DNA from 4 places in the Bacillus cereus group sp. RP37 genome. Region 1 is predicted to be linked to each of the others. Evidence: riboswitches for the same ligand, from Rfam matches in the RefSeq annotation. Region 1 holds a riboswitch; each other region holds the start of a gene.

Region 1 (5,562 bases):
AATTTACCGACATCACTCATCATAGGATGATCGAGTTGTTTTTTATACGTATGTACAGACGCCGCTAACAAAACGGTATACGCTACAATGACAACTACTATCTTTCTTTTTTTCAAATGACACTCTCCTTGTTTGAATTTCTTTCACTACATATTGTACATATTTTTCTAAGAAGAAAATATGTTAGTAACGAAAAAAGAGAGATACCCTTGCTCTTTTAGGCATCTCTCTTCAAATCAATTAATTCGTTACTGGCAACTGTATGGGATCAAATTTTTCATATGATGTATATTTTATATCCGTCATAATTTTTGCTTTCTCCTTACTATTTCTACTCACAACTATATCCAATTTTAATGATTCATATTTAAAATCTTTTGTGATCATATATTCTGCATCTATCTCTTCTACCTTTGCATTTTGTGCTTCTAATGCTTTCTTCTGCGTTTCACCTATACTACCTAAAATACTCTCTGCATCTTTTCCTTTTAACCTGACCTTTAATTTATATTTGTCTCCACTTTTTTCCATCTTCATTTTTTGTACAATTTCTGGTGGGATTTCTACATTCTCTTTCACACTCTTGGCTGCATTCATCCCACTAATATTTAATTTCTCTTCTGGTATAGATATAACTTCACCTGTATTAGGATTCTTCACTTGACCAACAATTTTATCATTTACACCATAAATGATAATATCCGTACCCGAAACATTCATTTCAGCACGAGAACTCTTTGTTTTCAGCTCTATTTGTATTTTAGCCTTCATTATACTCAGTTCTTGTCCATCAGCCTTTATGTCCATATCCTGCATCACCGTTACATACTCTTCATTTTTTAAGTTCTCATACGCCTTATTAAAAACATCTTTTGCGGCTAAATCCTTCTCTTTCTTTACTGATGCCGTTTTGGGTTCACCCGTCTTCGATACTTTATCACTACTACACCCTACCCCTAAACCAATTGTAAGTAATAAACTAGAAGCTACTATAATTTTCTTCATAAAAATCCCCCTTTACCAAATAATACCACTTTTTTATCTTTTAAATCTATATGATTTCCAATGTCCTTATTTAAATTCAACTCTAAATAACAACATGTTTGATGAAAGGTTTAAATATGATGTAAATAAAAACAACGAAATTCGGGAGGTTATTATGAAAGCAATGATTTGCACAAAATATGGACCACCTAACGTTCTCCAGCTTCAAAATATAGAGAAACCTACACCTAAAAAGAACGAAGTATTAATTAAAATTCATGCAACAAGTGTATCGACTGGAGATTGTAGAATACGCGGCTTTAATAGTCCCCTCTTATTTTGGATTCCTATGCGGATCATATTAGGTTTCAGAAAACCGAGAAAACCTATACTCGGCGTAGAATTAGCTGGAGAAATTGAGGAAATTGGAACAGATGTAACCCAATTTAAAAAAGGAGATCCAATTTTTGCATTAACAGAACTAAACCTTGGTGGTTATGCCGAATACACATGTGTACATGAAAGTGGATTAATAGCATTAAAACCTACCAATGTGACGTATGAAGAAGCGGCAGTTATTTCTTTTGGCGGAACTTCAGCATTACATTTCCTGAGAAAGGGCCGTATAAAAAAAGGGCAACAAGTGCTCATATATGGTGCCTCTGGATCAGTAGGAACAGCTGCCGTACAACTTGCTAAATATTTTGGTGCGACCGTTACGGCTGTTTGTAGTCATTCAAATTTTGAACTCGTGCAATCTTTAGGAGCTGATAAAATAATTGATTATACAAAAGAAGATTTTACTAAGCGGGGTGAACGCTACAATATTATATTTGATGCAGTTGGAAAACATAAAAAATCCCTTTGTGAAAAGGCATTAACACCTAATGGGAAATATGTATCTGTGAATGGAATGATGGCAAAAGTAAGTAAAGAAGATATGATTCTACTAAAAAAACTAACTGAAGCAGAACATTTAAAGCCTGTTATTGATAGAACTTACCGATTAGAAGAAATTGCTGAAGCTCATATATATGTAGAAAAAGGGCATAAAAAAGGAAATGTTTCGATTACCTTAAAATAAAATATATTCAGAAAATAACATTGACAATTCTTTTTGTAAGATTTACTATTAGTACCATATTAAAAAAACTACATACACATACTCTTATCAAGAGTGGCGGAGGGACTGGCCCGATGATGCCCGGCAACCGAGCTTATGACGTATAAGCTAAGGTGCTAATTCCTGCAAAACGAGTTTTCGTTTTGGAAGATAAGAGAGGAACCTATTTTGTCTATTCGGCACCTCTCTTATTTTTGAGAGGTGCCTTTTATTTTGGAACGTATATGAAGGGGGAACTATAGATGAAAAAAGTATTATTGAGCATTGTAAGTGGAGCGGTATTATTATTAGGCGCATGTAGTGGGGGTTCAGATAAAGAAGTAAAAGCGTTAGATGAGAAAAAGATTACTGTCGGTGTAACAGGCGGTCCGCATGAACAAATTTTTGAAAAGGTAAAAGAAGTTGCCGCAAAAGACGGTCTCGAAATTGATGTAAAAGTATTTAATGATTATGTAGCACCAAACGTATCCCTAGATGAAAAAAGCCTCGATGTAAATAGCTATCAAACGAAATCATATTTAGACGTATTTAAAGCTGAACGTAATATGAAATTAACTGAAGTATTTTCAACAGTAACATTCCCTATGGGTGTATATTCGAAAAGCTTAAAAGATGTAAAGGATTTAAAAGAGGGCGACGCAATTGCTGTACCAAATGATCCAACAAATGAACTTCGAGCTTTAAAGCTATTTGAAAAAGCCGGTGTTTTAAAAGTAGATCCAAAGGCTACAGAAAAAGCGACTGCGAAAGATGTAATTGAAAATCCAAAAAACTTAAAGATTGTTGAATTAGAGGCATCTCAATTACCGACACAACTAAGTGAAGTAAAAGCAGCTGCGATTAATACAAACTTTGCATTAGGTGCAAAATTAAGCCCTGCGAAAGATTCTATCTTCCGTGAAGGAAAAGATTCACCATATGTGAACTGGGTCGTTGTTCGTACTGAAAATAAAGATGATGCTGTTGTAAATAAATTAAAGAAAGCTTATCAATCTAAAGAAGTGAAAGAATTTATCAAGAAAAAATTTGATGGTTCTGTTTTACCGTCTTGGTAGGAGCTGACGATAATGATTGAATTAAAAAATGTATCCAAAGTATTCACAACAAAAAAAGGGAATGTGGAAGCTCTTAAACCTACCTCCCTTCAAGTAAAAAAGGGCGAAGTATTTGGAATCATTGGATATAGTGGTGCTGGTAAAAGTACATTAATTCGATGTGTAAATTTATTAGAAAAGCCAACGACAGGAAATATCATTGTAAACAACCAAGACTTAACAACTTTATCAGCAAAAGAACTCGCAAAAGCGCGACAAAAAATCGGAATGATCTTTCAAGGATTCAATTTACTTAAAACCGTGACAGTTTATGAAAATATCGCATTACCTTTACGCCTTGCTGGCATTCCCAAAGTAGAAATTGAAAAAAGGGTAGAAAAATACTTACGTATTGTCGATCTTTTCAATCGAAAAGATGCCTATCCGAGTGAACTTTCTGGTGGCCAAAAGCAGCGTGTTGCCATTGCACGCGCACTATCACACGAACCTGAAGTGTTATTAAGCGACGAAGCAACAAGCGCTTTAGATCCGGAAACAACTGATTCTATCCTTGACTTATTATTAAAAATCAATGAAGAAATCGGGATCACAATTTTATTAATTACACATGAAATGAATGTCATCCAGCGTATATGTGACCGAGTTGCTGTTATGGAACATGGAGCAGTAATCGAAAGTGGAACTGTGAAAGATATTTTCACCAACCCACAACATATAACAACGAAGAAATTCGTAAATAGTGCATTTGCAGCTAGAATTCCAGAAGAGGTACAAAAAGAACTACAAAGAACCGGAGAAATCGTAACACTTTCATTTATAGGAACTTCTTCTGGCGAACCAGCGTTAGCTATTGCTACAAAACGTTTTCAAGTGTATCCAAATATTTTATCCGGTAACATTACACAGTTAAAACATGAAGCATATGGGAAACTGGTCATTCATATGCAGGGTGAAAAAAATGAAGTAGACCGCGCTTTATCATTTTTACAAGAACAAGGGATCGTCGTAGAAGGAGGTAGAACAGATTATGGGAAACAAGTCCTTTTTGGATGAATGGGGTAAAGTCATATGGGAAGCAACCATTCAAACATTTCAAATGACATCTATTTCACTATTCATCTCTATCCTTATTGCATTACCACTTGGCGTCACACTTGTTTTAACGAGACCTGGTGGGCAGCACGAAAATAAAATCATTTATCCGATTCTTAATACAATTATTAATATCATTCGCTCTCTTCCATTTATCATTCTATTATTCTTCATTTTACCTTTTACAAAGTTTCTAATGGGAACATCCATTGGCGTGCAAGGTGTCATTGTACCACTTGTCGTATTCACAGCACCTTACATTGCACGATTAATGGAGACAGCTTTATTAGAGGTGGACCGTGGTGTTATTGAAGCTTACCAAGCAATGGGCATTTCTACTATAAAAATTATTTGGCACGTTATGGTGAAAGAAGCTCGTCCCTCCCTTGTACTTGGCTTAACAATTGCAACAATCGGCTTAATCGGTGCAACAGCAATGGCTGGACTTGTAGGGGCTGGCGGGCTAGGGGACTTAGCATATCGATTCGGACACTTACGCTACGAACCTGAAGTAATGTATGCAACCGTCTTTATTTTAATTATCCTCGTTCAAGGGTTACAGTCTTTAGGGAATGGTGTTGCACGAAGATTGAAGAAAGATTAAAAAAGAAGGTATCTCACCAAAATGAGATACCTTCTTTTTATCCCGCATTAACGGGCGGTAAGACCCTCGCCTCAAAATTCAGCGGGAGCAAAGAAGTTAGGTGGGGGATCAACTGCCCTTAAAAGTCCGATTGGTGAAGGCTAATAATCAGTGGGGGATGAAAAAACCCCCCACTAATTAAAGTTTCACTTTATCTTTTAAATCCGCCTTCTGAATGAATAACTTGTCCTGTAATCCATTTTGCTTCTTCACTTACTAAAAACTTAATAAGCCTCGCTGCATCCTTTGGCTCACCAATTCTGCCGAAAGGAAACATTGGTTTTAATCCTTGCTTTATCTCTTCAGTCATCCACCCTGTACTAGTTGGACCTGGATTAATTGCATTCACTGTTATTCCTAAATGGGCTACTTCCGCTGACAACGTACTAGTAAGAGCGTCAATAGCTCCCTTCGTTGTTGCATACGCCAGTTCTCCAGCCATAGGCCCTTGAAATTGACCTGAAGTCATATTCACAATTCTACCACCAGATTTCTTATCAAATCCTCGGGCAAATTGGCTACTTAACAATGTAGCCGCACGAATATTTACCATGTAATGCTTATCCAATTCTTCAGCAGTCAAATTAGAGAAATCATTATTTGTAGAATACGCTGCATTATTAATTAATATATGAGGGTATCCTAGTTGTTCAGTAACTTTATTT
Region 2 (5,562 bases), 2.9 Mb from region 1:
ATAAGATTATTGAGTCGAATGTGACAATAATAATTAGAAGTAACAAGTGTATAAGTGCATCAGTTTTTCCGTTTAATAAAGACTTTATAAAGAAATCCCATTCTGTTTCATAGGGAGGCTCTGCCCAATTTCGTTGCATTCCTAACACCATTCCATTTATAAAATGGACAATGCTTAATAGAATTCTTCCAACAAATAAGGCAGCTGCTTTTATATTCCACTTCTTTATCAGGGTTATATAAAGAAGTGGAAATAATATAAGTACCCAAAAAACGATAATAAAAACTGTATTCATCAGTTTCTACTCCTTATGTTGATCATAAAGTTATTATCCCGCTAATTGTAGGCTGACTAAAGTTTCACTTTATCTCTCCGTCTCAAAAAACTCAATCCATTCTCCATCAGGACCAGCGAAGAATATGTAACGTGTTCCATCTGGTAATGTTTCAATTTCTTCTCCTAGTAGAAAGGTTACGCCGTGTTTCTGAATTCTTTCAATTTCATCTTCTAATGAATCTACTTTAAAGCAAATGTGATGTACTTTTCCTTCTGCCGGAAGGGAAGAGTTGTAGCCTTCAATTAATTCGAGTATCGTCTCTTTTGATTCTTCTACACCTAAAAAAGCGAGTTTTAAGTCTGGGTTCGGGTGTCCCATACGTTTAATGAGCTATAAGCCGACTACTTCTTCATAAAAAGCGATAGATGTTTCTAAGTTTGCGACCATAAGTCCAACGTGTTCGATTCTTCTAACTGGCATGTAGATTCCTTCTTTCTGAAAATTATATACAATATATTATTGAAAATTAAGAAAATAAGCAAGATAAAAACCTTACAAATTTTAGCGTGTTATATGGTATAGTGAGAAAGTATGTTTGGGGAGAAGGAAGGAGATTATACGATGAATACACCTACTCAAACTCCTTCATTATCGGCAACGATGAAAGAGTGGCATTATGCATTAGCGTATGAAATTAAACATTGGAAAACGATAGGTGGTAGTAAAATTTCTATCATGAACGGTCGTTTTTTATATACAGATTATGAAAGTACAGTATACGTATTTCAGCTCATTTCGGAAGTAAGCTTACCTGAAGGTTCACCAATTCGAATTGAGTTTGATGGTGAGGAAGCGACAGGGGAAGTATTATCTGTACATGGATTAGAAATAGAACTGAAATTAAATGATTATATACAAGGTGAAATACGAGAAGCTGTTTTATACAGTGAACCGTGGCAATTGTTAGAGCAACTACAAGAGCGACTAAAAGAAGCTCATAAAGATAAGCTGAAACGTAATCGTATAAAGCGTCTTGTTGATGGGACGAGCAGTCCGAAACATATTGAGAAGATGAAAAATCCGAAAAATGAATTGGCGTATCGTTCGTTTTACAATCCGACAACGTACGTGTGGGGACCGCCTGGAACAGGGAAGTCTTACAATTTATCACGTATTATTTCGGCGCATTATCAAAAAGGAAAATCGGTACTTGTATTAGCTCATAGTAATGCGGCAGTGGACGTATTAATGAGTGAAGTAACGAAGCAAATTGAGAAGAAAAAGAAATGGACACCTGGCGAAATTGTTCGTTACGGTTATAGTCAACATGAACATATACGAAATCATGAAACATTACTTACGTCGAAGTTAGTTGAAACGACGAACGGATCATGGGGTGAGGAAAGACTTTATTTAGAGGAAACACGCCAAGATCTTCGTGAAAAGATTTTATCATATAAAGCGACTTCTGCTGATAAGAAGCGTATACAAGAGATTGAAAGTGATCTTCGAAAGCAAAAAGCGAAAATTAAAGAAGTAGAAAAAGAATACATTGAAAATGCGAAAGTAATCGGCGCAACTTTATCGAAATGTGCCATTGATTCACTTATTTATGAGCGTACATTTGATTTAGTTGTCGTAGATGAAGTAAGTATGGCCTATGTTCCGCAAATTGCATTAGCAGCTTCACTTGGAAAACGCATCGTCGTTTGTGGTGACTTTTTACAGTTACCTCCGATTGCGATGGCAAACCATGAACTCGTTCGAAAATGGCTCGGCGAAGATATGTTTTATCATGCTGGGATTGTTGATACTGTAAATAAATCAGAGGCACATCCAAACCTCTTTATGCTGCAGGAACAAAGACGTATGCATGCGGATATATCGAAGTTTACAAACTCATTTATTTATAAAAATAGAGTATACGATCATCCGTCTGTTTCAGAACGTAAAGAACTTGCGCGATTGCAACCGTTCGCAAATGAGGCAAGTGTTTTATTTGATACGAGCTTAATGGGAGCATTTTCTTTAAAAGACGCTGCTTCTGGTTCTCGTTTTAATATTATGTCTGGTTTAGTAGCGATGCAAATGATGTTAATCGGGCTGTTAGATGGTGTTCAATCGATTGGTGTTGTTACACCTTACAGGGCACAATCCCGCTTTTTATCAACGTGTATGAGAGAAATGTTGCAGAGAACGAAATATCAAAACATACCAGTTTTAGCGGCGACGGTTCATAAGTTTCAAGGGTCTGAAAGAGATATGATGATTTTTGATACGGTTGATAGTTATCCGCAAGAACGACCTGGCGTGTTATTCTTTGACCATAAAAACCATCGCCTCGTCAACGTTGCAGTAACGAGAGCGAGAGGGAAGTTCATTCAATTATCAGATTGCCATTATATGCGTAAAAACTTATCGAGAAAACAAGCGTTATCACAATTAACAGCTCATATAGAACGACACGGAGATGTGTATGATCGTACGACATCAAGACAATTGTGGGAACGGAAAATTTCGAAACGTTTACGTTGGTTTATGGAAATGAATCTTGAAGAGCCGAAAGGACTATTGAAAGATATTTTAGCCGCAAAACGAAAAATTATTATTTCACTTCCAAGCACAAAACAAGTGGATAAGCGAGTATGGCAAGCGTTAATGCGTACAAATGCGCAAATAACAGTGTATAGTGATGGACCAGTTCCATTAAAAAATGTAAAGTTACAAAGGCAAAATAAAGCATTCCCGTTTATCGTAATCGATGATGAAATCTTTTGGGCAGGCGCACCGCTCACATCACAAATGATATTTGAAGGTAGTACGGAATTTCCATACGTATGTGCAAGATTACAAGCACCAGAAACAATCGGTGTATTAAAAGGATTTTTAGATATTCGGTAAATTCGGATAGGAATTCCTTGACTTTTATTTGGAATGAACTTAGAATGAAAATAATTTAATATAATTTTATGAAAATTCTTATCACGAGAGGTGGAGGGACTGGCCCTATGATACCTCGGCAGCGGATTCGTTATGAATACTGTGCCAATTCCAGCAAGGTAACTTGAAAGATAAGAAAGAAGCTCATTTTGACTGTATATACAGAAGCCTCTTTCTATCTTTTAGAAAGAGGCTTTTTTACGTGAAAATAAAAGGAGGAAGAAAAATGGGAGCGACAGGAGTAACGTCACAAAGAAAAACAATTGAAGAGAGTATAGAAAGAAATAAGGAAAAGTACATAGAAACAAGTCACGATATTCATGCGAATCCGGAGATTGGTAATCAAGAGTTTTATGCATCAAGAACGTTGAGTTTATTGCTAGGGAGTGCAGGATTCCAGTTGCAGCACAATATTGCTGGACATGAAACAGGTTTTATCGCGCGAAAAAGTTCAGGGAAACAAGGACCAGTCATCGCATTTTTAGCTGAGTATGATGCTTTACCAGGACTTGGTCATGCGTGTGGTCACAATTTAATCGGAACAATTAGTGTTGCGGCAGCAATCGCATTATCAGAGACGCTTGAAGAAATTGGCGGGGAAGTTGTCGTGTTTGGTACTCCAGCTGAAGAAGGAGGACCAAATGGTAGTGCAAAAGCGAGTTATGTAAAGGCAGGTCTATTCAAAAACATTGATGCGGCGCTTATGATTCATCCGAGCGGAAAGACAGCGACAACGAGTCCTTCACTAGCAGTCGATCCACTTGATTTTCATTTTTACGGAAAAACAGCTCATGCCGCAGCTTCACCAGAAGAAGGAATTAACGCATTAGATGCGATCATCCAGCTGTACAACAGTATTAACGCACTTCGCCAACAACTTCCGTCAGATGTGAAAATTCATGGCGTGATTACTGAGGGCGGAAAAGCGCCGAATATTATTCCAGACTACGCAGCAGCAAGGTTCTTCATCCGTGCAGCAACGAGAAAAAGATGTGCAGAAGTAACAGAAAAAGTAAGAAATATCGCACAGGGAGCAGCATTAGCAACAGGCACAAAAGTAAAAATTCATCAATTCCAAAATGAAATCGATGAACTACTCGTAACAAAAACATTTAATGACGTTGTAGCTGAAGAACTAGAATTACAAGGTGAAGATGTAAACCGTAAAGAAAGATTTGGCATTGGTTCAACAGACGCAGGGAACGTAAGTCAAGTCGTACCGACCATTCACCCGTACATCAAAATCGGCCCAGACGACTTAATTGCACATACGAATGAATTTAGAGAAGCAGCACGTTCAGAACTAGGAGACAAAGCATTAATTACATCCGCAAAAGCATTAGCGAATACAGCGTATCGATTAATTACAGAAGAAGGGTTGTTAGAGAAGGTGAAGGAGGAGTTTAGAGAAGCGCAGAGGAATCAGGGGTAGGTGATTAAAAGGAGTGGATAATCCACTCCTTTTTCTTTTTTGGGAAAGCTGGTGCCTGTCAATTTAAATAAAGTGTTCATTTTCACATTGAGATGTCAATTCTCTTATTCCTTTATCAGAACGACAATTTCTCCTCAAACTCACTTTTTAAAACAATTAAAGGAGATGATAATCCGAATCGCATTAAAGAGTCTAAAAATGTAGCGAGAGAATCCATCGAATCGCTCATGACCTTCATCATATAATTAAACTCCCCGCTAATTCGATATAAATCTATTACTTCAGGAGCGGCATTACAATATTGGATAAAATCAGAGCATTGGCTCGTTTTAAACATGATGAATGCTTGAATGTTCTTATTAATTTTAGAAGGCTCAAATTTCGTTCGGTAAGCCGCTATAACACCTTGATCCTCAAGTTTATTAATACGCTCTTTTACAGCAGGCTGCGTCATGGATATGATCCGTCCTATTTCTGAAACGGAAATTCTCGCATTTTCATATAACAAGTTCATAATTTTATGATCGATTTCATCCAGTTTTACTGCGTTTTGCATTGTGTAGCCTCCTTGTTATATTTTCTAAAGTAAATTACAAATTATAACTATAATATCATAAGTAAACGAACTAAATTACCTATAAATCTATATTTAAAATGATTGGTTTTTGCATGAAAATATAAGTATAGAATTTATCTCACATTAACTGCCCGTAAACGCCCGATTGGTGAGGGCTGATTAAAGTTTCACTTTATTAAACGGAAATTTAGGAAGGATGGAAAAAATGAAGAATCTTGATGGGAAAGTAGCGTTAGTAACAGGAGCGAGTCGCGGCATTGGCCGTGCGATTGCGATGAGATTAGCAAACGACGGTGCATTAGTTGCGATTCACTACGGCCGAAATAAAGCAGCTGC
Region 3 (5,562 bases), 3.8 Mb from region 1:
CCGTAAATCCAATTTGCTTCCACGTTTCCTGTCTATCCCTTTCCATTACTTTTACAAGTTCATTTGCATATTCTTTCGGTGAGCTTCCGAAAATTTCTTCTACGCTTTTCCCATCACTCTCACCTTCTATTAAATGAAGTTCTGCGTCTTCGATAAAGCTTTCGATGTCACTTTCTTTCACACTCTTTGCCGCTAAAAATAATCTCATATCTAATAAAAACTTTCGTGCTTCACTGGATAGCATTATTTTTCTCTCCCCTTCCCCTCAAGTAGACGCTCTACACTACTTTGCATCGCTTCCCAGCGATCCATAAATTCATTAAGTGCTTCCTCGCCTTTTTCTGTTAATGTATAGTATTTTCGCTTTGGTCCAGATGGAGATTCCTTCATTACACTTGTTATTAATCCTTCCTTTTGCATTCGTATTAATAACGGATAAATACTTCCTTCACTTGCCATGGTAAAGCCATACTTCGCTAGCTTTTCACTCATTTCATAACCGTATATTTCACCTTCAGAAATAATAGCAAGTAAGCATCCTTCTAAAATCCCTTTCAGCATTTGACTTGTCGACATAACTCAAATCCTCCCACTATCTTGTTTTACAAGATAGACAAGCGTAAGTATCTTGCTTTACAAAATAGTATAGCAAGGACTATTTTGTAAAGCAAGATAGCTAGCGATATTTTTCCAAATCTTTGCAGGATTTTTATTATCCACTCTCTAAATAGAGCAATATGAGAACTTTATTACGAAAGGATGTTTTTCACCATGGTTACGAATCGAGTTGTTTTTTTAACAGGTGCTGCAAGTGGTATTGGTTATGAAATGGGAAACGCTTTTGCAAAAGAAGGTGCAAAAGTTGTTATTACCGATCGTCTTGAAGAACGTGCAATAGAAGCTGCTAACCAATTACAAAAAGAAGGCTATCAAGCTATCGGTTTAAAATGTGATGTTACATCTGAAGAAGTAGTTACAGCTGCAATTTCTCAAACAATTAATCATTTCGGTTCATTAGATATATTAATTAACAACGCAGGAATGCAACACGTGTCACCAATTGAAGATTTTCCAACCGAAAAGTTCGAACTACTTATTAAAATTATGCAAATCGCCCCTTTTATCGCAATTAAGCATGCTTTCCCGATTATGAAAAAGCAAAAATATGGTCGTATTATTAATGTAGCTTCCATTAATGGCCTCGTTGGATTCGCTGGAAAAGCTGCCTACAATAGCGCGAAACATGGCGTAATTGGATTAACAAAAGTTGCCGCTTTAGAAGGCGCTACTCACGGTATTACTGTAAATGCTCTTTGTCCTGGTTACGTCGATACCCCTCTTGTGCGTAATCAACTACAAGATTTAGCTACTACACGAAATGTACCACTTGAAAATGTTTTAGAAGATGTCATTTATCCACTTGTACCACAAAAACGCTTATTACAAGTACAAGAAATCGCGGATTATGCTATGTTTTTAGCAAGTGAAAAAGCTAAAGGGATAACTGGACAAGCTGTCGTTATCGATGGTGGTTATACTGCTCAATAAAGTGAAACTTTATTGAGTGGGGGTTTTCTTTATCCCCCACCTAACTTCTTTGCTTTCACTGAAGTTTAAGGTGGGGTCTTACTGCCCATTAATGCGGGATAAAAAATAAGGTTTGCTCACGAAGAGCAAACCTTATTTTTTATCCCGAGGATCGTCATACTGTAGTAATTCCCGCGGCAACTTTTCTATTGCAACAATTACCCCATCTAATTTACTTTCAATTCGATGGAGTAAATATAATGTTACAACAATGGGAAACCCTACATTACCTATCATTTTGATCCACTCTTCCATCTTTTTCGCCTCCTTTCATTATATAAATAAGAGAAAAGAACATATTTAGGCATAAAAAAACAAGCTATTATGTATTAGCTTGTTTTTTCAAACAATGATGCAATTTCTCGCTTATAATCCCCACGTATAATTCCTTTTTCAGTAATAATACCTGTAATTAATTCATTCGGTGTTACGTCAAATGCAGGATTATAAACATCAGTTCCAATTGGCGCCACTTGTTTCCCAAAAATTTTCGTAACTTCTGTTTCATCTCTTTCTTCAATAACAATTTCTGTACCTGTTTGTTTCGTAATATCAAACGTAGATAACGGAGCTGCAACGTAGAACGGGATATCGAAATACTTTGCTAATATCGCTAAATTCATTGTTCCGATTTTATTTGCTGTATCTCCATTTGCAACAATTCGGTCCGCTCCTACAATAATCGCGTTTATTTCTTTCGTTTGAATAGCATGCGCTGCCGTATTATCTGTAATAAGTGTTACATCAATAGCTGCCTGTTTTAATTCCCAGGTCGTTAAACGTCCGCCTTGTAAAACAGGTCTCGTTTCACACGCATACGCATGTAAATGTACACCTTTTTCTTTCCCAATATAAAACGGTGCTAATGCAGTACCATATCTAGCAGTTGCAATACTGCCAGCGTTACAAATTGTTAAAATATTATTCCCGTCTTTAAAGCATGTTAATGCATGTTCTCCAATACTCCGGCATACCGCTTCATCTTCTTGCTGAATGAGAAGCGCTTCTTCTTCTAATATTTTTTGTGCTTCTTTTATTGTAGTAATATCTTGAATAGATTCTCTCATACGATCGATTGCCCAAAATAAATTGACTGCTGTCGGACGTGATGTTCCTAAATAATTACAATCTCTATTAAACTTCTTTTGAAATTCTTCCATATGTACAGTGTTATATTTTTTGGATGCAAGCGCCAAGCCAAATGCAGCTACAATTCCAATTGCAGGTGCTCCTCCCACTTCTAACATGACAATACTCTTCCATACCTCTTCAATCGTCGTTAATGTGTTATATTCTGTGCTATGCGGCAACTTTGTTTGATTTAATACTGCAATAGCATCCCCTTTCCAACTGACAGACCTCGGAATAGTAACAATTGTACTCATGCTTTTATCCCTCCAGAAACCGTCTGTTGAAATAATGTTCGGAACAGTTGAATATCAGCACTCTTAGATTCATATTTTATTAGTTCTTTACCTAAGGATAGCGCTTGTTTCTTAGCTTGAATTCTCGCTTCTTTATTTGCTATTTCATCTAAATCAGCTACATGTGCTAAGCCAATTGTTCTACGGATAAGCTCACATCCGGCAAATCCGACAGCATCCGTAAAAATATTTTGCAAAATAATTGGTAGCCATTGCTTTTCTTTCGTATATGCCTCTACACCTTCTCCAATCCATAACCTCGTAAAAGTTTCTACAAAATAACTCCACGTCTTCTCTATATGGAAAAATAGCAAATTTCTCTGTTCTTCTTCTCTAGATAGAGCATTTAATAATAGATTTGCAATAAATTGACCAAGATCAAATCCAAATGGGCCATATGTTGCAAATTCCGGATCAATCACTTTCGTTTCAGAAGGTGATGAAAAAATACTACCAGTATGTAAATCACCGTGAATAAGCGCTTCTTTTCTCGTTAAAAATTTATATTTATATTGCGCGACTTTTAACTTTAAAGTTTTGTCACTCCACAATTCATCAACCGCTAGTTGTAACTCCGGCTCATAATCATTCGTATCGTAATGACCGAACGGATCTGTAAACACTAAATCTTCTGTAATCTTACAAAGGTCTGGGTTTACAAATGTACCTTCTAGTACCCTTTTCTCTTCTGACTGCAAACCGAAATCTGAGGTGTAAAATAAAACATGTGCTAGAAAACGACCGATATGCTGAGATAAAAGTGGGTACTCTTCTCCGCCTATCAATCCCCTTCTTGTAATTGTTAACCTTGATAAGTCTTCTATGACTGTTACCGCTAACTCTTCATCATGACTGTACACTACCGGAACATAATTTGGTACATACTTCGCAAAGATTTGCAGTGCCTTGCTTTCAATCGTTGCTCTTTTTATAGACAATGGCCAGCTCTCACCAACTACTTTCGCATATGGCAATGCTTGTTTTAATATAATAGACTTCTCTCCATTATCTAATTTGAACACGTAATTTAAATTTCCATCTCCAATTTCATGACAAACTACATTTGCTTTCTTTTCAAAATAACCGTGTTCTTTTGCATATTGTATAGCTGTTTTTTCAGTTAATGAATAATATCCCATCGTCTTCTCCCCCTTTTAAATTCAGAGGTTTTTCTAACACAGAAAAACCTCTTTCCACTAAGAAAGAGGTTTGAAGTTTATCTTCTCCCCTCTTATCTGCCAGAAAGTAAACTTTCTGCTGGAATTAGCACCGTGCCTTTTGGCGTAAATAAACGCCCCATTTCACAATGGTATTACGGTCGGTTGCTGGGCTTCATCGGGCCAAATCCCTCCACCTGCTCTTGATAAGAGTTGTATAATTTTTTGAATTTTTAACTTTATGTTGAAGACTATACCAAGAATAAAAATCACTTGTCAACATTTTATTTGTATAATTCTGGACGACGATCTGCAAAAACCGGAATTCCTTTGCGTACTTCTTTAATTTTCTCGAATGTAAGCTCTCCAAATAAAATTGATTCTTCTTCATTCGCTTCCACAACAACTTCGCCCCAAGGATCGACAATTAAAGAATGACCGGCAAACTCATTATTCGGATCCTTTCCTGCCCTATTACATGCAACAACATAACACTGATTTTCGACTGCTCTTGCTTGCAATAACAAACGCCAATGTGCTAAACGAACTAATGGCCATTCTGCTACAACAAATAAAACCTTTGCACCTTTAGCAGTATGAACACGCATCCACTCTGGGAAACGAATGTCATAACAAATTGTGCCGGCGCACTCAACATCATCTAGCTTAAATTCACCTGTACTATTTCCAGCGATTAAATATTTATGTTCATCCATAAGCTGAAATAAATGAACTTTACTATATTCATTGACTAGTTCTCCTTCCTTGTTTACTACATACATTGTATTTGTAACACCTTGCTCTGCTTGCTTCGCTATAGACCCACCGACAATATGTACACCATATTGCTTCGACCATTCTTTCAGCTTTTCTTTCGTTTGCAATCCATCCCTATCTGCAATTTCAGAAAGTCTTGTTAAATCATATCCTGTTGTCCATAGTTCTGGTAAGACGATAACATCTGGTCTTTCCTTCATCGCTTCGCTTATTTTACTTTTAGCGTTCTCAATATTTTTTTCTACATCTCCAAAGACAATATCCATTTGAATACATGCGACTTTCATTTTGTCAGCCCCATTCATAATTTTTTCTTTACAAAATACTGGAAAGATTATATCATTTGTCACTAGAATTGTAACAACTTTCAAAAGAGGTGGAAAGTATGAAATTATTTCAACCTTCTGAGATAGTAACATCATTGCCAACACAATTTTTCGCTTCACTTGTTGCAAAAGTTAACAAAGTCGTTGCAGCTGGTCACGATGTTATTAATCTAGGTCAAGGTAATCCAGATCAACCAACACCGCAGCATATCGTAAAAGCTTTACAAAATGCTGCTGAAAAGACCGTTCATCATAAATATCCGCCATTTCGCGGACACGAAAGCTTAAAAG
Region 4 (5,562 bases), 4.0 Mb from region 1:
CATGCGGGTTAAACGCACCTCCCACTGAAAATCTTGTTGCTGGACCTATTGATTTCCCTAAAATAGAGCGCCCATCATTCATTTCTTTAATCATTTTAATGAGCTCAATAGAGGACAAATCATATACAGAAGTGGCACCTGGAAAATCACCAACACGTGCTGGATCACCAGTTAAAGCTAACACTTCTTCCATACCTAACGCTGATAGGCCTAGTAAATGAGATTGTAGTCCGATGACGTTATGATCTCTACACGTTAAATGCGTCAATACTGGAATATCATGCTTCGTTAATAATGCTCCCATTGCCATATTCGAGATGCGAGGCGATGCTAATGAATTATCTGCTAGAGTAATAGCATCTGCTCCAGCTCTTTTCAATGCTCTTGCGCCTTCAAAAAACCGCTGCGTATCTAACGTTTTCGGTGGATCTAATTCCACTACTACTGTCGTTTGTTTTTTTGCTTTCTCTGCTAAAGTGACATGAGCTTTTGAACGTTTCTCATGTGTATGAACTACTTTTGGTCTTTGAATCGTATCCTTTTCTATTACAGGCGTAACATTTAGAGTAGCACGTTTCATACTTTCAATATGTTCTGGAGTCGTGCCACAACAACCACCCAATAACCGAATACCTTGCTCAATAAATTTCGGTGTCATCGCTTCGAAATAAGCCGGACTTCCTTCATATACGTAACGTCCCTCCACATAATTTGGAAGACCTGCATTTGGATATGCTGACAAGTAGCCATTTTGAGGAATCGATATCATTTTAAAAGCTTCCGTCATATGAAGTGGCCCTAGTTGGCAGTTCAATCCAACAACATTTGCACCGTAATCTAATAGCTGTTTTAATATTTCATTTACATCATTTCCATTTTGAGTCGTACCTGCCTCATGTAACGCTAATTGAGCTACAATTGGAATATTCGTTTGTTTTCGTAACACCTGAACAGCATGAAGTAATTCAAACTCATCATAGAAAGTCTCTAATAGCAGTCCATCAACCTGTTCTTCTAATAATGCACTTGCCTGTTCCAACAACATAAATTCTCGCTCCATATCAGTTGTCGTAACAGCTCCGATATGTTTCATACCGCCAATTGTTCCTAAAATTGCATTTTTGTCGGTAACAGATGCTTTCGCCAGTTTTACTGCCGCTCTATTAATTTCAGTAACTTGATTTTCTAAACCATACATACGTAATTTTGCTTCATTTGCTCCGTACGTATTTGTTTGAATCACATCTGCCCCAGCAGCTACATATTGCTTATGAATCGATATAATTAAATCTGGATCAGATATATTCAATTCTTCAAAACTACTTTGCAAACCATGTGAATGTAATAACGTCCCAACCGCACCGTCACCTATTACAATTCCTTTTGACAATAAATCTAGTAATTTCACAAATCTCCCTCATTTCTATCAATATAAAAACCCCCTCTTCACTTTGAAGAGGGGGACATAATCGTTCCTCCTCTTATTATGCAAAACATTCGTTTTGCAGGTATTAGCACCGTTTCAAACATTTCGTTTGAAGGTTGCCGGGTTTCACAGGGCCTTTCCCTCCACCGCTCTCAATAAGAGTTGTCTTTATTATTTTATTTATGTAGCTAAAAGGAAATGCGTTCCCCTTTTAACAATGTTTGCTAATTTTTTAATAAATTTAGCACGCACAAATGCAAAAGTCAATGACACTTGCGGAAAAATAAAAATTATTTAAAATAAAGTTGCAATTCAATTATCTTTTGTTGTAAAGTTAAAAACATAATAAAATTTCATACGAACATTCTTATCTAGAGAGGTAGAGGGACTGGCCCTACGACGCCTCAGCAACCATTAACATTTGTTAATAAGGTGCTAATTCCAGCAAATTGTGAAAGATTTGACAGATGAGAAGAAGACTCTATTCAAACCGAAAGCCTTCTTCTTAGAAGGCTTTTTTTATTTTACATTCACTTAATTGTTAATTTAAAAGGGAGGAATTTTCACATGTCAACTATCGAAACAAAACTAGCACAAATCGGAAACCGGAGCGAAACTACAACAGGAACTGTTAATCCACCTGTTTATTTCTCAACTGCTTATCGTCATGAAGGAATTGGCAAATCTACTGGCTTTGACTACTCACGAACTGGCAATCCAACTCGCGGCCTTTTAGAACAGGCAATCGCAGATTTAGAATACGGTGAACAAGGTTATGCCTGTAGTTCAGGGATGGCAGCTGTTCTCCTTGTCCTTTCCCTATTCCGTTCCGGAGATGAACTTATTGTATCCGAAGATTTATACGGGGGCACTTATCGATTATTTTCTGAGCACGAAAAAAAGTGGAACGTTCGATGTAGATACGTAAATACACAATCTATTAAACAAATTGAGCAGTCTATCACAATTGAAACAAAGGCTATTTTCATAGAAACTCCGACTAATCCATTAATGCAAGTTACTGATATTGCCGCTGTCGCAACTGTAGCGAAAAGACACGGACTACTTCTTATTGTAGACAACACATTCTACACACCTTATATACAGCAACCATTAACAGAAGGTGCTGACATTGTACTTCATAGCGCAACAAAATATTTAGGAGGACATAACGATGTCCTAAGCGGACTTGTCGTTGCAAAAGGTAAGGAACTTTGTGAGGAAATCGCTCATTATCATAATGCCTCTGGTGCGGTCTTAAGCCCATTTGACTCATGGCTATTAATTCGTGGTATGAAAACGTTAGCGCTTCGTATGAGACAACATGAAGAAAATGCAAAAGCAGTTGTCGCTTATTTAAATGATGAAGACGGGGTGACAGATGTATTTTATCCTGGAAGAGGCGGCATGATCTCATTTCGTCTGAAAGATGAAACATGGATCAATCCATTCTTACAATCTTTATCCTTAATTACATTCGCTGAAAGTCTTGGTGGTGTTGAAAGTTTAATGACATATCCAGCAACGCAAACACACGCTGATATTCCTGAAGAAATCAGAACAGCAAACGGTGTATGTAATCGTCTTCTGCGATTTTCCGTTGGCATTGAAAATAGTAACGATTTAATTCAAGACTTACAGCAAGCCATTAAACTTGTAAAAGAAGGTGTAAGAATATGAGTTATTCTATAGATACACTCTTACTGCACAACCAATATAAACATGACTCGCAAACAGGAGCTGTTAACGTTCCCATCTATAATACATCAACATTCCACCAGTTTGATATAGATACGTTCGGAAAATATGACTATAGCCGATCTGGTAATCCAACTCGTGAAGCTCTTGAAGATATCATTGCTTTATTAGAAGGCGGAACAAAAGGATTTGCCTTCGCATCAGGGATTGCAGCGATTTCTACTGCATTCCTCCTTCTTTCACAAGGTGATCACGTACTCATTTCAGAAGACGTATACGGAGGCACTTATCGAATTATAACTGAAGTTCTCTCCCGTTACGGTGTTTCCCATACATTTATTGATATGACTAATTTAGAAGAAATAAAGCAAAACATTAAGCCAAATACAAAACTCTTTTATGTGGAAACACCCTCTAATCCGCTTTTAAAAGTGACAGATATTCGTGCTGTTTCTAAACTTGCAAAATCTATTGACGCCCTTACTTTTGTTGATAATACATTTTTGACACCACTATTCCAGAAGCCACTTGACCTTGGCGCCGATGTCGTTCTTCATAGTGCCACAAAATTCATTGCTGGTCATAGTGATGTTACTGCCGGATTAGCGGTTGTAAAAGATGCCGAACTCGCTCAAAAACTTGGATTTTTACAAAATGCATTCGGCGCTATTTTAGGCCCTCAAGATTGTTCTCTCGTGCTTCGTGGTCTAAAAACATTGCATGTACGTCTTGAGCATTCAGCTGCAAACGCCAATAAAATTGCACACTATTTACAAGAGCACGCTAAAGTTCAAAATGTCTATTATCCTGGCTTACAATCACATCTTGGATTTAATATTCAACAATCTCAAGCTACATCAGCCGGAGCTGTCCTATCTTTCACTTTACAATCAGAAGACGCACTCCGCCAATTTCTATCAAAAGTAAAATTACCTGTCTTTGCGGTTAGTTTAGGTGCTGTCGAATCGATTCTTTCCTACCCAGCTAAAATGTCACATGCAGCATTGTCACAAGAAGCTCGTGATGAAAGAGGGATTTCTAATTCATTACTTCGGTTATCCGTCGGCCTTGAAAATGTTGACGATTTAATATCCGATTTTGAAAATGCCCTTTCTTATGTAGAAGAACCTGTAAATGCATAGAGAGAATAGAAGATATGAAATTAAGTTATCATATCTTCTTTTTTATGCTGTTAAGTATATTTTTCACTTTTCGTATAGTTCATAAAAAACGACAGAGCACCATCTATTTCCAAGTAATGAATTAATTGATATATTAAGAAGTAAAAAAGGGGCAAAAATAATGGATACTTGTGCAGATGTTTTAATCGTTATCGATTTACAAAATGGAGTATGTTATAGCGAAGAGCATTTATTTGATTTACAAAATTTACTTACAAAAGTAAATAAAAGAATTTCTTCATACAGAAAAACAAATAAACCAATTCTTTTCGTTCAACATTGCGATGATGATTTAGTACCCGAAAAAGAACTTTGGGCTATTCATGCTGATTTAGATGTTCAAGAACAAGATTTTTTTGTAAGAAAAACACATGCCAATTCATTTTATAAAACAAACTTAAAAGAGATTTTAGATCAATTATCTGTACATCGTATTGAGTTTTGTGGTGCCCAAACAGAGTACTGCATGGATGCTACAATTAAATTTGCCCATGGACTAGGATACGAAAACTTCATGGTACAGAAAACAACCTCTACGTTACATAATCCATTTATGTCCGCAAAAGAGACAATTGATTTTTATGAGAATATATGGAACCGTAGATTTTTAAAGTTGATGAACGATGAATGCTAGAATACATAACTAATGACTTGGCAATTCTAAGATTTATCAGCTATACTCAAACATTTCATTTTCACCATAAAGGAGCTGATTACATTCAGCTTCTTTTCTTTTAACCTGTTTTATATTCTATATATATCATTATAATTCCTTTGTCATATTATTTTAAAAATTTTGTATATTCATTTGAAAGAATAAGAAAATCATGGTAAGATTGTGTTACAAATATATCTATATCTTTCAATTTTTAAAACGCATCTAAATTTTCACCCAAAAATGTCATTTTACAAAACCGTGCTAAATCATCTACTTTATTTACATCAGGGTCTCTTTTCTTACAATTTCTTTACTTTAGGACTTTTTTTCTGCAACAACTGTTTTCTTTTCTTTGATTTTTTGGTATGTATAGTATGGTATAACAGCTCACACGGAGGTGGAAAAGAACATGTTAGAAACCTTTCAAAAAGAAATTGAACTATATGAAAGCAATGCAGAATTATTGAAAGTACTTGCTCATCCTGTTCGCTTATGTATTGTAAAAGGATTAATTGAACGTGGTCCAAGCAATGTTTCTACAATGTACACTGGCTTAAACATGCCACAATCTACAATTTCACAGCATTTAGCAAAGTTAA

What was found. Region 1 has a riboswitch for S-adenosylmethionine ahead of QCI44_RS27345 (MetQ/NlpA family ABC transporter substrate-binding protein). Riboswitches for the same ligand answer to the same signal wherever they lie in the genome.
Positions count from the first base shown of each region.
Region 2: it holds a riboswitch for S-adenosylmethionine, as region 1 does, so the genes downstream of both, QCI44_RS12225 (M20 family metallopeptidase) here and QCI44_RS27345 (MetQ/NlpA family ABC transporter substrate-binding protein) in region 1, are expected to answer to the same signal.
Region 3: it holds a riboswitch for S-adenosylmethionine, as region 1 does, so the genes downstream of both, mtnK (S-methyl-5-thioribose kinase) here and QCI44_RS27345 (MetQ/NlpA family ABC transporter substrate-binding protein) in region 1, are expected to answer to the same signal.
Region 4: it holds a riboswitch for S-adenosylmethionine, as region 1 does, so the genes downstream of both, metI (cystathionine gamma-synthase/O-acetylhomoserine thiolyase) here and QCI44_RS27345 (MetQ/NlpA family ABC transporter substrate-binding protein) in region 1, are expected to answer to the same signal.

Region 1 covers NZ_JARVHP010000001.1:5,211,357-5,216,918, forward strand. Annotated here, with positions in the region: gene QCI44_RS27330 (FAD-binding oxidoreductase) at 1-116, opposite strand, end outside; gene QCI44_RS27335 (hypothetical protein) at 241-1,005, opposite strand; gene QCI44_RS27340 (NAD(P)-dependent alcohol dehydrogenase) at 1,160-2,068, shown strand; SAM riboswitch class I at 2,150-2,264, shown strand; gene QCI44_RS27345 (MetQ/NlpA family ABC transporter substrate-binding protein) at 2,350-3,162, shown strand; gene QCI44_RS27350 (methionine ABC transporter ATP-binding protein) at 3,175-4,215, shown strand; gene QCI44_RS27355 (methionine ABC transporter permease) at 4,190-4,858, shown strand; gene QCI44_RS27360 (SDR family oxidoreductase) at 5,049-5,562, opposite strand, start outside.
Region 2 covers NZ_JARVHP010000001.1:2,291,995-2,297,556, forward strand. Annotated here, with positions in the region: gene QCI44_RS12210 (hypothetical protein) at 1-295, opposite strand, end outside; partial or broken gene QCI44_RS12215 (VOC family protein) at 365-757, opposite strand; gene QCI44_RS12220 (AAA domain-containing protein) at 869-3,178, shown strand; SAM riboswitch class I at 3,254-3,355, shown strand; gene QCI44_RS12225 (M20 family metallopeptidase) at 3,444-4,649, shown strand; gene QCI44_RS12230 (Lrp/AsnC family transcriptional regulator) at 4,765-5,205, opposite strand; gene QCI44_RS12235 (SDR family oxidoreductase) at 5,432-5,562, shown strand, end outside.
Region 3 covers NZ_JARVHP010000001.1:1,382,510-1,388,071, reverse strand. Annotated here, with positions in the region: gene QCI44_RS07470 (DUF1129 domain-containing protein) at 1-244, opposite strand, end outside; gene QCI44_RS07465 (PadR family transcriptional regulator) at 244-576, opposite strand; gene QCI44_RS07460 (3-hydroxybutyrate dehydrogenase) at 772-1,548, shown strand; gene QCI44_RS07455 (YvrJ family protein) at 1,681-1,842, opposite strand; gene mtnA (S-methyl-5-thioribose-1-phosphate isomerase) at 1,917-2,972, opposite strand; gene mtnK (S-methyl-5-thioribose kinase) at 2,969-4,150, opposite strand; SAM riboswitch class I at 4,240-4,381, opposite strand; gene QCI44_RS07440 (carbon-nitrogen family hydrolase) at 4,453-5,316, opposite strand; gene QCI44_RS07435 (pyridoxal phosphate-dependent aminotransferase) at 5,331-5,562, shown strand, end outside.
Region 4 covers NZ_JARVHP010000001.1:1,165,467-1,171,028, reverse strand. Annotated here, with positions in the region: gene QCI44_RS06190 (bifunctional homocysteine S-methyltransferase/methylenetetrahydrofolate reductase) at 1-1,408, opposite strand, end outside; SAM riboswitch class I at 1,479-1,588, opposite strand; SAM riboswitch class I at 1,791-1,900, shown strand; gene metI (cystathionine gamma-synthase/O-acetylhomoserine thiolyase) at 1,994-3,106, shown strand; gene metC (cystathionine beta-lyase) at 3,103-4,266, shown strand; gene QCI44_RS06175 (cysteine hydrolase family protein) at 4,427-4,939, shown strand; gene QCI44_RS06170 (ArsR/SmtB family transcription factor) at 5,373-5,562, shown strand, end outside.